Regions from separate parts of the Streptomyces sp. NPDC097107 genome, predicted to be linked through region 2. Evidence: riboswitches for the same ligand, from Rfam matches in the RefSeq annotation. Region 2 holds a riboswitch; each other region holds the start of a gene.

The links. A riboswitch is a leader RNA that binds a small molecule or an ion and turns the genes downstream of it on or off. The one in region 2 is predicted to bind thiamine pyrophosphate.
Region 1: it holds a riboswitch for thiamine pyrophosphate, as region 2 does, so the genes downstream of both, thiO (glycine oxidase ThiO) here and thiC (phosphomethylpyrimidine synthase ThiC) in region 2, are expected to answer to the same signal.
Region 3: it holds a riboswitch for thiamine pyrophosphate, as region 2 does, so the genes downstream of both, ACIQ1J_RS32255 (thiamine ABC transporter substrate binding subunit) here and thiC (phosphomethylpyrimidine synthase ThiC) in region 2, are expected to answer to the same signal.

Annotation. Positions count from the first base shown of each region.
Region 1 covers NZ_JBIWEF010000001.1:377,097-382,336, forward strand. Annotated here, with positions in the region: gene ACIQ1J_RS01765 (Rv2175c family DNA-binding protein) at 112-477, opposite strand; gene ACIQ1J_RS01770 (NAD(P)/FAD-dependent oxidoreductase) at 555-1,769, opposite strand; gene ACIQ1J_RS01775 (hypothetical protein) at 1,879-2,229, opposite strand; TPP riboswitch at 2,282-2,393, shown strand; gene thiO (glycine oxidase ThiO) at 2,391-3,623, shown strand; gene thiS (sulfur carrier protein ThiS) at 3,620-3,820, shown strand; gene ACIQ1J_RS01790 (thiazole synthase) at 3,823-4,620, shown strand; gene pknB (Stk1 family PASTA domain-containing Ser/Thr kinase) at 4,816-5,240, shown strand, end outside.
Region 2 covers NZ_JBIWEF010000002.1:179,225-184,464, reverse strand. Annotated here, with positions in the region: gene ACIQ1J_RS04515 (SsgA family sporulation/cell division regulator) at 1-113, shown strand, start outside; gene ACIQ1J_RS04510 (YibE/F family protein) at 174-1,718, opposite strand; TPP riboswitch at 1,790-1,979, shown strand; gene thiC (phosphomethylpyrimidine synthase ThiC) at 1,972-3,765, shown strand; gene ACIQ1J_RS04500 (VWA domain-containing protein) at 3,916-5,240, shown strand, end outside.
Region 3 covers NZ_JBIWEF010000018.1:47,394-52,633, forward strand. Annotated here, with positions in the region: gene ACIQ1J_RS32240 (phosphatidate cytidylyltransferase) at 1-464, shown strand, start outside; gene ACIQ1J_RS32245 (VOC family protein) at 562-1,047, opposite strand; gene rlmN (23S rRNA (adenine(2503)-C(2))-methyltransferase RlmN) at 1,296-2,402, shown strand; TPP riboswitch at 2,469-2,574, shown strand; gene ACIQ1J_RS32255 (thiamine ABC transporter substrate binding subunit) at 2,654-3,739, shown strand; gene ACIQ1J_RS32260 (ABC transporter permease) at 3,784-5,240, shown strand, end outside.

The sequences.
Region 1 (5,240 bases), on a different contig from region 2:
CCCCGAGAAACACGGCGGCGGCGGGTCGCCGCCGTGGCGTACGGGACCGCGGGCCGTCGTGGCCGCCGGGGGCCGTTGCTCGCGGCCCGAACGCCGGGCGGGTCTGTCAGGTCAGACGGCGAGCGCCTGGGCGCGGCGCTTCACCTCCGTGCCGCGATTCTCGCTCAGCGCCTGGGCGGGCGTCCCGGGCAGGGTCTCGTCGGGCGTGAAGAGCCACTCCAGCATCTCCTCGGCGGTGAAGCCGTCGTCCCGCAGCAGCGTCAGGGTCCCGACCAGGCCCTTGACGACCTTGTCCTCGTCGATGAAGGCCGCGGGGATGTGCAGCGCGCGGTTCTCACCGCGCCGTACGGCGATGAGCTGGCCTTCCTTGATCAGCTGGCGTACGCGGGTCACCTCGACGCCGAGCATCTCGGCGATGTCGGGGACGGTGAGCCAGGCAGGCACGAGAGCATCGATCTTTGCGTCAATCTCGGTCACGTCCCAAGCCTGCCATCTGGCACTGACAGTCGGAAACCAGACCCGTCCGACCCGGGTCGCCGCACCCGGGCGGAGGGCTACGCCGCCGCCGCCTTCAGCGGCCTCGCCGGGTCGGCCAGCAGCCGCGGGTCCATCGTCGTGCCGGCCTGGATCACGCGTCTGCCCTGGGCCAGGTCCCGGGGACGGCCCACCGCCAGCAGGGCGACCAGGCGGTCCTCGCGCAGCCAGCAGACCGTCCAGGCGGGGCCCGACGGGTCGCCGCGCCACAGGGTGGTGTCGGTGGCCGTGTGATGACCGGCGTACTGGACGAAGCGGCCGAACTGCTCGGACCAGAAGTACGGCACCGGGTCGTAGGCCACCGGGGCCTCACCGACGGCGGCGCCGATGATGTTGGCGGCGACCGTGCGCGGGCCCTGGAGGGCGTTGTCCCAGTGGTGCACCAGGAGCCGCTCGCCGTAGCGGCCGGACGGGAAGGAGGCACAGTCGCCGACCGCGTAGACGTCCGGGACGGAGGTGCGCAGGCGGTCGTCGGCCAGGACGTCGCCGTGCGCGCCGAGGTCGATCCCGGAACCGGCGAGCCAGGCGGTGGCGGGCCGGGCTCCGATGCCGACGACGACCGCGCCGGCGGGCAGCCGCGAGCCGTCGTCGAGGACGACGACGTGGCCGGGCGCGCCGGGTCCGCCGGGCTTCCCGGGACCGCCCGTCTCGACGCGCTCCACGCGCGCGTGGGTGCGCAGTACGGCGCCCGAGTCGGCGTACCAGCCGGTCATCGGCGCGGCGACCTCGGCGGGCAGAGCGCCGGCGAGGGGCCGGCCGGCGGCCTCCACGACGGTCACGGCGCAGCCCGCCTCCCGCGCGGCGGTGGCGAACTCGGCGCCGATCCAGCCCGCGCCGACGACCACGATGTCGTGCTGCCGGGCGAGCACCGGCCGCAGCCGTTCGGCGTCGTCCAGGGTGCGCAGCAGGTGCACTCCGGGCACGCCCTGCGCACCGGGCAGCCGGATCGGTTCGGCGCCGGTCGCGAGGACGAGGAGGTCGTACGGCACAGGTCCGTCGGAGGTGTCCAGGACGTGCGCGCGGGGGCGGACGCCCAGGGCCTCGCAGCCGAGCCGCAGGCTGATGCCGAGCGCCTGGAAGTCGACGTCGAAGGCGGAGCCCTCGGCCGTGCCGAGCAGGACGGCCTTGGACAGCGGGGGACGGTCGTACGGCTGGTGCGGCTCCGCGCCGATCAGGGTCACGGTGCCGGTGAAGCCCTGCTCCCGCAGGGCGACCGCGGTCTGCACGCCCGCCATGCCGGCGCCCACCACGACCACGCGGCGCTCCGCGTCCGCTCCCCGTTCCCGGGTCTGCTCCTGCGTCTGCTCGCTCACCTGATCACCTTAGACACCGGCACCTGGTCGGTCAGTGCCCGTGCGCGGTGACCTGCTCCACAACGCTCGTCCCGCTGCCCCGCTGCGACTCCCACTCCCAGGCCTCGTCCAGGCGCACCCGCCCGTCCGGCAGCTCGGCGACGGTCGACACGCAGTGTCCCGACGACGTGCTTCCGTCGGTCTTGAGCTGCACGTACCGGAAGTCGAGGCGGTCGCCCTCCCTGGTGCCCACCAGCCGCCCCCGGACGACGTCACCGCCCGCGTACTCGGCCCATACGGCGCCGTCCTGCTCGTGATAGGTGAAGCGGGTGCGCGTACCCACCTGGCCGGGCGCCTGGTCGGCGACGGGGGCGAGAACGAGACCGTCGAGTGAACGCGCCACGGGCGGAGGCTCCCTTACGAGTGCGATGTGCTGCGGGCTAGGGTGGCCAACGTAAAGCACTCGCGGGAGCCCGGACGCACCGGGCTGAGAGGGAGGCTGGCGGCCTCCGACCGTACGAACCTGATCCGGGTCATGCCGGCGAAGGGAGGGGCTGGACGCCCATGTCGTCACCACCGACTTCCGCTTCCGTGTCCGGAGCCGCCGCGAGGCCCGCGTCGTCGCGTACGCCGGACGTCCTCGTCGTCGGCGGCGGGATCATCGGCCTGGTCACTGCCTGGCGGGCCGCGCAGCGCGGGCTCGCCACGGCTCTCGTGGACCCCGAGCCGGGCGGTGGGGCCGCCCAGGTGGCCGCCGGGATGCTGGCCGCCGTGACGGAGCTGCACTACGGCGAGCAGACGCTGCTCGCGCTGAACCTCGCCTCGGCCCGCCGCTACCCGGAATTCGCGGCCGAGCTGGCCGACCTGACGGGCCACGACCTCGGTTACCGCCGGTGCGGCACCCTCGCCGTCGCGCTGGACGCCGACGACCGGGCCCACCTGCGGGAACTGCACGCGCTCCAGCAGCGGTCGGGCCTGGAGTCCGAGTGGCTGTCGGGGCGCGAGTGCCGGCGCCTGGAGCCGATGCTCGCGCCGGGCGTGCGCGGGGGCCTGCGGGTGGACGGCGACCACCAGATCGACCCCCGCCGCCTCGCCGGCGCGCTGGTGGCCGCCTGCGAGCGCGCGGGCGTCGTCTTCCACCGGGTGTGGGCCGACCGGCTCACCGTCGGGCGCGGCGGCGAGCGGGCCACGGGTGTCGTCACGGCCGACGGCACCGCGCTGGAGGCCGGGCAGGTGGTACTGGCCTCAGGCAGCCTGAGCGGGCGGTTCACGGGCGTCCCCGAGGACGTGCTGCCGCCGGTGCGGCCCGTGAAGGGGCAGGTGCTGCGGCTGACGATGCCGCGGACGCACGGGCCGCTGCTGAACCGGACGGTGCGTGCCGTGGTGCGCGGCAACCCCCTCTACCTGGTGCCCCGGGAGAGCGGCGAGCTGGTCGTCGGCGCCACCAGCGAGGAGCTGGGCTGGGACACGACGGTGACCGCGGGCGGCGTCTACGAGTTGCTGCGCGACGCCCACGAGCTGGTCCCCGGCATCACCGAGCTGCCTCTGGTGGAGACCCGGGCGGGCCTGCGCCCCGGGTCCCCGGACAACGCCCCGCTGCTCGGCCCGACCGGGCTGGCGGGCCTGCTGCTCGCCACCGGGCACTTCCGCAACGGCGTCCTGCTCACCCCGGTCACCGGCGACGCCATGGCACACGTCCTGACCACCGGGGAGCTGCCGGCGGAGGCCCGCCCCTTCACCCCCCGGCGCTTCGGCGCCGCTCCCGCACTCCAGCGACTCTCGGAGCAGCCCGCATGAACATCTCCGTCAACGGCGAGCCGCGCCAGGTGGCTCCCGGCACGGCCCTGGACGCCCTGGTGGGCACGCTCACCGCGGCGCCGTCCGGTGTGGCCGCCGCCCTGAACGAAACCGTCGTCCCGCGCGCGCAGTGGCCCGCCACCGCGCTGGCCGACGGCGACCGCGTCGAAGTCCTCACCGCCGTCCAAGGAGGCTGACCATGGCCGACGATCCCTTCGTCCTCGGCGGTACGTCCTACGGGTCCCGCCTGATCATGGGCACCGGCGGGGCGCCCAGCCTCGACGTGCTGGAGCGCGCACTCGTGGCCTCCGGGACCGAGCTGACGACCGTCGCGATGCGGCGCGTCAACGCCTCGGTGCACGGGTCCGTGCTGTCGGTGCTCGAGAAGCTCGGCATCCGGGTGCTGCCGAACACGGCCGGCTGCTTCACCGCCGGGGAGGCCGTCCTCACCGCCCGCCTCGCGCGCGAGGCCCTCGGCACCGACCTCGTGAAGCTGGAGGTCATCGCCGACGAGCGCACCCTGCTGCCGGACCCGATCGAGCTGCTGGACGCGGCGGAGACGCTGGTCGACGACGGGTTCACGGTGCTGCCGTACACGAACGACGACCCGGTCCTGGCGCGGAAGCTGGAGGACGTCGGGTGCGCCGCGATCATGCCGCTCGGTTCGCCGATCGGGTCGGGGCTGGGCATCCGCAACCCGCACAACTTCGAGCTGATCGCGGAGCACGCGGGTGTGCCGGTGATCCTGGACGCGGGGGCCGGTACGGCGTCGGACGTGGCGCTGGCGATGGAGCTGGGGTGTGCGGGTGTGATGCTCGCCTCGGCGGTGACGCGGGCGCAGGAGCCGGTGCTGATGGCGGAGGGGATGCGGTTCGCCGTGGAGGCGGGGCGCTGTGCGCGGCGGGCGGGGCGGATTCCGCGGCGGCGGTTCGCCGAGGCGTCGTCTCCCGCGGAGGGCCTCGCGGCGCTGGATCCGGAGCGGCCCGCTTTTCAGTAGTCCCGGGTTGTCCTGGCGTTTCGTCTCCCACCCACGCGCCGCCCGTTTCCAGTCGGACAAGTGGGCCTCGCCCGCGGGGGTACGTCGCCGTCGGCGGCCGGCCGTGCGTGGGAAGCGTCACAGGTGCGCTGCAGTACCGCACCCGATCGTCGGCGACGACGCCGGGTGTCCGTGGTGGCTCGTAGACTCACCTGCGTGGACACGACCCTTCAGGACCCTCTCGTCGGGCAGGTGCTCGACGGCCGGTACCGCGTCGAGGCGCGGATCGCGGTGGGCGGGATGGCCACGGTCTACCGGGCCGTGGACACCCGCCTGGACCGCGTGCTCGCGCTGAAGGTGATGCACCCGACGCTCGCGACCGACGCCACCTTCGTGGAGCGGTTCATCCGCGAGGCGAAGTCGGTGGCCCGGCTCGACCACCCCAACGTCGTACAGGTGTTCGACCAGGGGGCCGAGGGGGCGTACGTCTACCTGGCCATGGAGTACATCGCCGGCTGCACCCTGCGTGACGTGCTGCGCGAGCGCGGGGCGCTGCGGCCGCGGGCCGCGCTGGACATCCTGGAGCCGGTGCTGGCCGCGCTCGGCGCCGCGCACCGGGCCGGATTCGTGCACCGGGACAT
Region 2 (5,240 bases):
ACCGGACCGACAAGCTGGTGCCGCTGGGGCAGGAGGGCGCGCTCGCCGACTTCGACGCCCACCTCGACGATGCCCTGGACCGCATCCTGGCGGAAGAGCAGAGCGCGGGCTGAACCGTTACGGCAGCTCTACGGCCGTGGTGCAACGCTTCGCCGTGACCGGCTGCCGATGGGTCAGCGCTTACGCCGACGGCCCCGCCCGCGTACGGGAGCCGCACCGGCGCCCGGTGTCGCACCGGCGGCCTGCGCCGCCAGTGAGCCGGCCGGTCGGTCGGCCGATACGACGAGGGCCGCGAGGGCCGTGGTGACCGGAACGGATGCCACCAGACCGATCGACCCGACCAGCGTGCGCACGATCTCCTCTGCCACCAACTCGCTGTTGGCGACCGTCCCCACCCCGCTCTGCGCGATCGAGAACAGCAGCAGCAGGGGCAGCGCGGCGCCCGCGTAGGCGAGGACGAGCGTGTTGACGACCGAGGCGATGTGGTCGCGGCCGATCCGGATACCCGCCCGGTACAGCCCCCGCCAGCCCATCGTGGGGTTGGCCTCGTGCAGTTCCCAGACCGCCGACGTCTGGGTGACCGTCACGTCGTCGAGCACACCGAGCGAACCGATGATGACTCCGGCGAGCAGCAGGCCGCTCATGTCGATCGTCGGATACAGGCCGTGGATGAGGCCGGTGTTGTCGTCCGTGTTGCCGGTGAGCGCGGCCCAGTCGATGAACAGCGATCCGAGCACGCCGATCAGCAACAGCGAGATCAGGGTGCCCAGCACCGCAACGGACGTACGGGCCGACAGGCCGTGGCACAGGTAGAGCGCGATCAGCATGATGGCGCTGGCCCCGACCACAGCCACGGCCAGCGGGTTCGACCCCTGCAGGATCGCGGGCAGGATGAAGAAGTTCAGCAGCAGGAAGCTGATGGCCAGCGAGACCAGGGCCATGAGGCCCCGCAGCCTTCCGACGACCACGACGGCGAGCGCGAAGATGCAGGCGAGCAGGGCCAGCGGCAGCCCGCGGTTGATGTCGGTCACCGAGTACTGCAGGTCCTTCGGTGCGGAGGGCTCGTAGGCGACCACCACCTTCTGGCCCTCGTGCAACTGCCGGGACTGGTCCGGCTGCACGATCTCGGTGAACGTAAGGCCCTTGTCCTTGCCGCTGTCGACGCGGATCGTCGCCCGCTTGCAGTCGCCCTGCGCCTGCTGCACCGCGGAGGAGCCCTCGGCGGTGGAGGTGTCGCCGGTCGGGGGGACGCCCGATGCGTTGACGGACTGGCAGCTCAGCTCGACCACCTTGGTGACGGTGGCGTCCTGCGTCTGCCGGTCGAAGCCGACCCCGGTGCGTTCGTGCGGCGGCGCACCGCCCGGCCACAGCAACGCGAGCCCGACCAGTACCGCCGCGGCGAACGGGATGAGGACCGCGGCGATGACCTTCCGCAGGTGCCGGGAGACGGGCGCCGCCGGTCCGTGACTGTGGGAGTGCCCGTGCCCACCCGGACCGCCGTGGCCGCCGGAACCGCCGTGGCCACCCGGACCGCCGTGGCCGCCGGAATCGCCGTGGCCGTCCCCCGCGCCGTGGCCGCCGCCCGTGTCGTCTCTGCCGCCGCCAGAGCCCGGAGCGCCGGAAGGGGCGGGGCCGGCTCCGCGGCCGTCGCCTTCCTCGGGGCCCGGTCCGCGGCGGGGCTCGTGCGGCGGAAACGGTGGATGCTGCGGTGTGGTCACCGACCGATCATCGCAAGAACGAGGGGGGCCCTCTGTTCACCGCGCCCGAATTGACGCTAGCGTGGGGGCACCTTTGTACACGCGGGAGCTCGGAGCACCGGGCTGAGAGGGCGCTGACCTCCGTTCCATCGATGTTTCACGGGAAACGTCACCGAATCCGAGTGATGTATCCCACGAAGCGTCGACAGACGGAAGCCGCTGCGTCGACCGCCGAACCTGTTACCGGGTAATGCCGGCGTAGGGAGTAGGTCTCATGACCATCAAGGACGCACGCACGCCTGCCTCCACGCAGAACTCCGCCCAGGAGGAGACCACGGAGGCCGGGAAGTCCATCGGCTGGCACAAGGCGTACGTCGAGGGTTCGCGCCCCGACCTGCGCGTGCCGGTTCGCCAGGTGCACCTCACCAACGGGCAGTCGGTCACGCTGTACGACACTTCAGGCCCGTACACCGATCCGCTCGTCGACACCGATGTCCGCAGGGGGCTCTTGCCGCTGCGGGAGAACTGGATCATCGCCCGGGGGGACACCGAGGAGTACGCGGGCCGTCCCGTTCGTCCCGAGGACGACGGAATCAAACACACCTCTCCGCGCGGCGGCCTGCGCAACCTCGACGCCGTCTTCCCCGGGCGGCCGCGCCAGCCGCGCCGGGGGAGGGACGGCAACGCGGTCACGCAGCTCGCGTACGCACGCCGGGGCGAGATCACGCCGGAGATGGAATACGTGGCAGTCCGGGAGAACGTCTCGCCGGAAGTGGTCCGGGAGGAGATCGCGGCGGGCCGTGCCGTGCTGCCTGCCAACGTCAACCACCCGGAGATCGAGCCGATGATCATCGGCAAGCGGTTCCTGGTGAAGGTCAACGCCAACATCGGCAACTCGGCGGTGACGTCCTCCATCGAGGAGGAGGTCGACAAGATGACCTGGGCGACCCGGTGGGGTGCCGACACGGTCATGGACCTGTCCACCGGCCGCAACATCCACACCACCCGCGAGTGGGTGCTGCGCAACTCCCCCGTCCCCATCGGCACCGTGCCGCTCTACCAGGCCCTGGAGAAGGTCGACGGCCGCGCCGAGGAGCTGACCTGGGAGATCTACAAGGACACCGTCATTGAGCAGGCCGAGCAGGGCGTGGACTACATGACGGTCCACGCGGGTGTGCGCCTGGCGTACGTACCGCTGACCGCGAACCGTAAGACGGGCATCGTCTCGCGCGGTGGCTCGATCATGGCGGCGTGGTGCCTGGCGCACCACAGGGAGTCGTTCCTCTACGAGAACTTCGAGGAGCTCTGCGAAATCCTCGCCGCCTACGACGTCACGTACTCCCTCGGCGACGGCCTGCGGCCGGGCTCGATCGCGGACGCCAACGACGAGGCGCAGTTCGCGGAGTTGCGCACGCTCGGGGAACTCAACTCGATCGCCAAGCGTTTCAACGTACAGACCATGATCGAGGGCCCGGGCCATGTCCCGATGCACAAGATCAAGGAGAACATCGACCTTCAGCAGGAGATCTGCGATGAAGCTCCGTTCTATACGCTCGGCCCGCTGACGACGGACGTCGCGCCGGCGTACGACCACATCACCTCCGGTATCGGTGCCGCGATGATCGCTTGGTGGGGCACGGCCATGCTTTGCTACGTCACGCCCAAGGAGCACTTGGGCCTGCCCAACCGTGACGACGTCAAGACCGGCGTCATCACCTACAAGATCGCCGCCCATGCCGCCGACCTCGCCAAGGGTCACCCAGGTGCGCAGGAGTGGGACGACGCGCTGTCGGACGCCCGTTTCGAGTTCCGGTGGGAGGACCAGTTCAACCTGGCCCTCGACCCGGACACCGCACGGGAGTTCCACGACGAGACACTGCCGGCCGAGCCCGCCAAGACGGCCCACTTCTGCTCGATGTGCGGTCCGAAGTTCTGTTCGATGAAGATCTCGCAGGACATCCGACGTGAGCACGGAGGCAGCAAGGCCGAGATCGAGGAGGGCATGGCCCAGAAGTCGAAGGAGTTCGCGGCACAGGGAAACAGGGTCTACCTGCCGTTGGCCGACTGAGTCCCTGCCCCGGTCTCACGCTGAGCGATCCTGCACACCAAGGGCGGGGGCGCTTGGCGTGGGCCCGGGACGGCGGGGCGAGTGATCTCCCGGACGGGACGCCGGGCCTGCCCTCTCCCCACCGGGGGTGCGTCTCGGCAGACTGGGTACATGACAGCCATCTCCCTGAGCAAGGGTGCCAATCTCGCCGTCGACTCCCCCGCGGTGCGCGTCGAACTCGTCTGGGCCGCCGGGCCGGGTGTGCCCGAGGTCGACGCCTCCGCGCTGCTGCTCACCTCGGCCGGACGCGTGCGGGACGACGGCGACTTCGTCTTCTACAACCAGCCCCGCCATGCGTCCGACGCGGTGAGGTACCTGGGCAAGCAGGGCGGCTCCGGTGCCGGCGCGGGTGTCACGACCGACGCCGTCGAGGTGGACCTGCGCTCGGTGGAACCGGCCGTCGACCGCATCGTCCTGTGTGCCTCGGCGGACAGCGGGACGTTCGGCCAGGTCCCGGGCCTGTCACTGCGGCTGCTGGACACCGGGACCCGCACCGAACTGGCCCGGTTCGACATGGCGGCCGGGACGGAGACCGCCCTGGTCGGCGGCGAGTTGTACCGGCGCCAGGGGAAGTGGAAGTTCCGCGCGGTCGGGCAGGGTTACGCCTCCGGACTCGCGGGGGTGGCCACGGACTTCGGCATCACCGTGGACGACGCTCCCCCGGCGGCCGCGCCCGCCGCCCCGGCGACAGCGGCGAGCCGGCCGACCCCGCCGACACCGCAGGCGCCCATGCCACCGGTCCCGGCCCCGTCGGCAGCACAGGCGCCGCCCGCAGCGCCGACCGCGCCACCGGCGCCCACCGGTGCGGGACCCCGCCTCACCAAGGGGGAGGAACACCTTCCCGTCGACATGCGCAAGCGATTGTCCCTGCGCAAGGAACAGGTCGCGGTCAGCCTGAGCAAGCACGGGGCGGCCGGGGTCACCGCGCGCGTCATCCTGGTCCTGGACGCCTCCGGGTCCATGTCCTTCCTCTACTCCAAGGGCGTGGTCACGGACGTCGTGGAGCGGATGGCCGCCGTCGCCGCGCAACTGGACGACGACGGTGAGATGCAGGCGTGGACCTTCGCCTCGACTCCGGCCCGGCTGCCCGACCTCCGCATCGGAGAGCTCCCCGAATGGCTGCGGCTGCACGTACGCGTGGGGGAGATCAGCCTCTTCCGCCGCGGCAGGAAGAAGGGCCTGCACCCCGAGCAGGTCGACATGCGGGCGGTCGGCATCCAGAACGAGGAACAGAAGGTGATCGCCGAAGTCCGGTCCTACGTCCGGGACAACCCGGCGTCGGCTCCGACCCTGGTGCTGTTCTTCTCCGACGGAGGCGTCTACCGCGATGCCGAGATCGAGCGGGAGTTGCGGGAGGCGGTGGAGGAACCCGTCTTCTGGCAGTTCGTGGGGCTCGGGCGGTCCAACTACGGGGTGCTCGAGCGCTTCGACACCCT
Region 3 (5,240 bases), on a different contig from region 2:
TCTACGTGCCGTTCCTGGCCACGTTCGTCGCGATGATGCTCATGGCGGAGGACGGCTCGCGGCGCGTCCTGGTCTTCCTCCTGCTGACGGTCGTCAGCGACACCGGCGCCTACGCCGTCGGCTGGCGCTTCGGCAAGACCAAGCTCGCCCCGCGCATCAGCCCTGGCAAGACCCGTGAGGGCCTGCTCGGAGCGGTGGCGTTCGCGATGGTGGCCGGCGCGCTGTGCATGCAGTTCATGATCGACGACGGCACCTGGTGGCAGGGCCTGCTGCTCGGCCTCGCGGTCGCCGTCAGCGCCACACTGGGCGACCTCGGCGAGTCCATGATCAAGCGGGACCTGGGCATCAAGGACATGGGCACGCTGCTCCCGGGCCACGGCGGCATCATGGACCGCCTGGACTCGCTGCTGCCGACGGCGCCTGTGGTGTGGCTGCTGTTGGTGATCTTCGTCGGGTCCGGCTGACGGCCCGGTGGTTGTCCTGACGGGTAAGGCCCGCCGTCCCTCTGGGCGGCGGGCCTCTCGCTGTCCGATCCCGCCACCGTGCTCATGGCCGTCGCGGTCACCCGGCGGCGGTCAGGCGGTGCCGCAGCTCCTCCTCCGAGACCTCCTCGATGTGGGTCAGGAACACCCACATGTGACCCGAAGGGTCTTTGAGGATGACGGTGCGGTCACCGTGGAACATGTCCTTCGGCGGCTGGAGGATCTCCGCCCCGGCGGCCTCGGCCCGCTCCGCCAGGCTGTCGACGTCCGGCACGAAGACGTGCAACGTGACGGACGTGCCGCCGCCGAGCGAGGCCGGGGCGGCGAAGGAGCCGGCCTCCGCCTCGTCCACGCTGGAGTCGCCCAGCATCAGGGTCGACCGCCCGATGGTGATCTCGGCGTGCATGATCCCACCGCCCGGAGCGTCGATCCGGAAGTTCTCACGGGCGCCGAACGCCCGCTGGTAGAAGTCGATCGCCGCGGCGGCGTCGTCGACCATGATGTGCGGGATCACGGCATAGCGGTAGCGGTCGGGGATCTCGAAATGGGCTGTGTGCTCGCTCATGGCGAACCTCCTCGAAAAGCACGCTGAACGGTTCTTGCGGATCGCTTCCTGCGACTCTGAACGGAGCCTAAAAACTCAAGCTTGGTCCAGGTCAAGCGGCGGCCATGCGGCGCCGCGGGACATGCGGGGAACGACATCGCGTCCCCTGCTTCGCCAATCGGAAGTCACAACGCCGATCCGGGCGCTCGGTCACGCCCGGCCTGGTCTCCCGCAGGCCACCCAAGTCGATCTGCGACACTGGTACAGCCATGCCTAAGCCCGGAGAACTCACATTCGTCGCCCCCCGCGGAGCCAAGAAGCCGCCGCGGCACCTCGCCGACCTCACGCCCGCCGAGCGCAAGGAGGCCGTCGCCGCGATCGGCGAGAAGCCGTTCCGTGCGAAGCAGCTCTCGCAGCACTACTTCGCGCGGTACGCGCACGACCCCGAGCAGTGGACCGACATCCCCGCCGGCTCGCGCCAGGGGCTCCGGGAGGCGCTGCTGCCCGAGCTGATGTCGGTCGTGCGGCACCTGTCGACCGACCAGGGCACCACCCGCAAGACGCTGTGGAAGCTGTTCGACGGGACGCTCGTCGAGTCCGTCCTCATGCGTTACCCGGACCGGGTGACCATGTGCATCAGCTCCCAGGCGGGCTGCGGAATGAACTGCCCGTTCTGTGCCACGGGGCAGGCGGGCCTGGACCGGAATCTGTCCACCGCCGAGATCGTGCACCAGATCGTGGACGGGATGCGTGCCCTGCGGGACGGTGAGGTCCCCGGCGGACCGGCCCGGCTGAGCAACATCGTGTTCATGGGCATGGGCGAGCCCCTCGCCAACTACAACCGCGTCGTCGGTTCCATCCGCCGCCTCACCGACCCCGAGCCCGACGGACTGGGTCTCTCCCAGCGCGGCATCACCGTCTCCACGGTCGGCCTCGTGCCGGCCATCCACCGTTTCGCCGACGAGGGCTTCAAGTGCCGCCTCGCGATCTCGCTGCACGCGCCGGACGACGAGCTGCGCGACACCCTCGTCCCGGTCAATACGCGGTGGAAGGTGCGTGAGGTGCTGGACGCCGGGTTCGAGTACGCGGAACGGTCGGGCCGGCGGCTGTCGATCGAGTACGCGCTGATCCGGGACATCAACGACCAGGCGTGGCGCGGCGACCGGCTCGGGCGGATGCTCAAGAGCAGGCCCGTGCACGTCAACCTCATCCCGCTCAACCCCACGCCCGGCTCGAAGTGGACCGCTTCGCGGCCCGAGGACGAGAAGGCGTTCGTCGAGGCGATCGCGGCGCATGGTGTGCCGGTGACGATCCGGGACACCCGTGGGCAAGAGATCGACGGGGCGTGTGGTCAGCTCGCCGCGAGCGAGCGGTAACCTGACCGGCGTCGTACATCGTCGTACGACGACGTCATACGGAAGTACGTCCGGAACCACATCTTCATATTCCGACAGGGGAGCGCCACAGCGCTGAGAGTGCGGCACCGGCCGCAGACCCTCCGAACCTGGCCCAGGTCATTCTGGGTAGGGAGATCGGTCACCACTCGAGCTGTTGCGCCCTGCCCGGGACCCTCGCCAGGGGTTCCGGGCGGGGCCGCGTCTTCTCCTGGTCACCCAGGAGGAATTCAGTGAGCATCACAAAGAAGGCCACCGTCCTGGCCGTCGGGCTCGGCATGGTCGGCGGCCTGGCCGCCTGCGGATCGTCCGACGGCGGCAGCCAGGGCTCCGGCGACTCCAGGACCGTGACCCTCGTCAGCCACAACTCGTGGGCCGCCTCGAAGGACGTCATCGCCGCCTTCGAGAAGAGCTCCGGCTACAAGGTCCGGGTGCTGGAGGACGGCGACGCCGGGCAGGCCGTCAACAAGGCCGTCCTCACCAAGGACAACCCCCAGGGCGACGTCTTCTTCGGCGTCGACAACACGCTGCTGTCCCGCGCGCTCGACAACGGGCTGTTCCAGCCGTACGAGGCGAAGGGTTCCGACCGGATCCGCCCCGAGTACCGGGCCGACCAGGACAAGCACCGGGTCACGCCCGTCACCACCGGTGACGTCTGTGTCAACTACGACAAGGCGTACTTCAGCAAGCACAAGCTGACCCCGCCGGACTCCTTCGACGACCTGATCAAGCCCGAGTACAAGGACCTGCTCGTCACCGAGAACGCGGGCACCTCCTCGCCCGGCCTCGGCTTCCTGCTCGGCACCGCCGCCGAGTACGGGGACGACGGCTGGCAGGACTACTGGAAGAAGCTGAAGGCGAACGGCCTCAAGGTCGTCGACGGCTGGGAGCAGGCGTACAACGAGGAGTTCTCCGGTTCGTCCGGCGGCAAGAAGGCCAAGGGCGACCGCCCGCTCGTCGTCTCCTACGCCTCGTCCCCGCCCGCCGAGGTCATCTACGCCGACCCGCAGCCCGGCACCGCGCCGACGGGCGTCGCCACCGGCACCTGCTTCCGTCAGGTCGAGTACGCGGGCCTGCTGAGCAACGCCGAGAACACCGAGGGCGGCAAGGCGCTCCTCGACTTCCTCGTCGGCAAGGAGTTCCAGGAGGACATGCCGCTGAACATGTTCGTCTACCCGGTGCGGGAGGGCGCGCGGATCCCCGAGGCGTTCAGGAAGTTCGGGCCGCAGGCCGAGGACCCGCAGACCATGGACCCGGCGAAGATCGCCGGCGATCGCGACCAGTGGGTCAAGTCGTGGACCTCACTCGTACTGAAGTAGGCAAGGCCAGGACTTCGCGCGGGAGCGCGGCGCGGCCGGCCCTGATGGCCGTGCCCGTCGCGTTCTTCGCGGTGTTCTTCGCCTACCCCGTCGCCGCGATCGTCGCGCGCGGACTGCGGATCGACGGATCCTGGCAGTTCGGACGCATCGTCGACGTACTCGCCCAGCCCGACGTCCGGCACGTGCTGTGGTTCACCACCTGGCAGGCGCTGGCCTCCACCGCGCTCACCCTGCTCATCGCACTGCCCGGCGCGTACGTCTTCGCCCGGTTCGACTTCCCCGGCAAGCAGGTCCTGCGGGCCGTGGTGACCGTGCCGTTCGTGCTGCCGACGGTCGTCGTCGGCACGGCGTTCCTGGCGCTGGTCGGACGCGGCGGGCTGCTCGACGAGCTGTGGGGCGTACGGCTGGACACCACCGTGTGGGCGATCCTGCTCGCGCACGTCTTCTTCAACTACGCCGTCGTCGTACGCACCGTCGGCGGCCTCTGGGCGCAGCTCGACCCGCGGCAGGAGGAGGCCGCGCGGATGCTCGGCGCCTCGCGGCTGAAGGCCTGGCGGCAGGTGACGCTGCCCGCGCTGGCGCCCGCCGTGGCCGCCGCCGCGCTGATGGTGTTCCTGTTCACCTTCACGTCCTTCGGCGTCGTCCAGATCCTCGGCGGACCGGCCTTCTCCACCCTGGAGGTGGAGATCTACCGGCAGACCTCGCAGATCTTCGACCTGTCCACGGCGGCCGTGCTGACGCTGATCCAGTTCGGCGCGGTGGCCGCCGTCCTCGCCGTGCACGCCTGGACGGTACGGCGGCGGGAGACGGCCCTGCGGCTGGTGGACGCGGCCACGACCGCGCGCCGGCCCCGTGGGACCGGGCAGCGGGCGCTGCTGGCCGGGGTCCTGGTCACCGTCGCCGTACTGCTCGTGCTGCCGCTCGCCGTGCTGGTCGAGCGGTCGCTCGGTGCACCCGGCTTCGGCTACTACCGGGCGCTGACCCGGGAGGACGGCGGCACCTTCCTCGTCCCGCCGATCGAGGCCATCGGCAACAGCCTCCAGTACGCCGTCGCCGCAACCGCCATCGCCGTGGTGATCGGCGCGCTGGCCGCCACCGCGCTCGCCCGCCGCGACGCGGGCCGCTTCGTACGCGGTTTCGACGCGCTGCTGATGCTGCCGCTCGGGGTGTCCGCCGTGACCGTCGGCTTCGGGTTCCTGATCGCACTGGACGAACCCCCGCTGGATCTCAGAGCCTCCTGGATCCTCGTGCCGCTCGCGCAGGCGCTGGTCGGCGTCCCCTTCGTCGTACGGACCATGCTGCCGGTGCTGCGGGCGGTGGACGTACGGCTGCGGGAGGCGGCGGCGGTACTCGGGGCGTCGCCGTGGCGGGTGTGGCGGGAGGTGGACCTGCCGATGGTGCGGCGGGCGCTGCTGGTCGCGGCCGGGTTCGCCTTCGCGGTGTCGCTCGGGGAGTTCGGGGCGACCGTGTTCATCGCGCGGCCCGACAACCCGACGCTGCC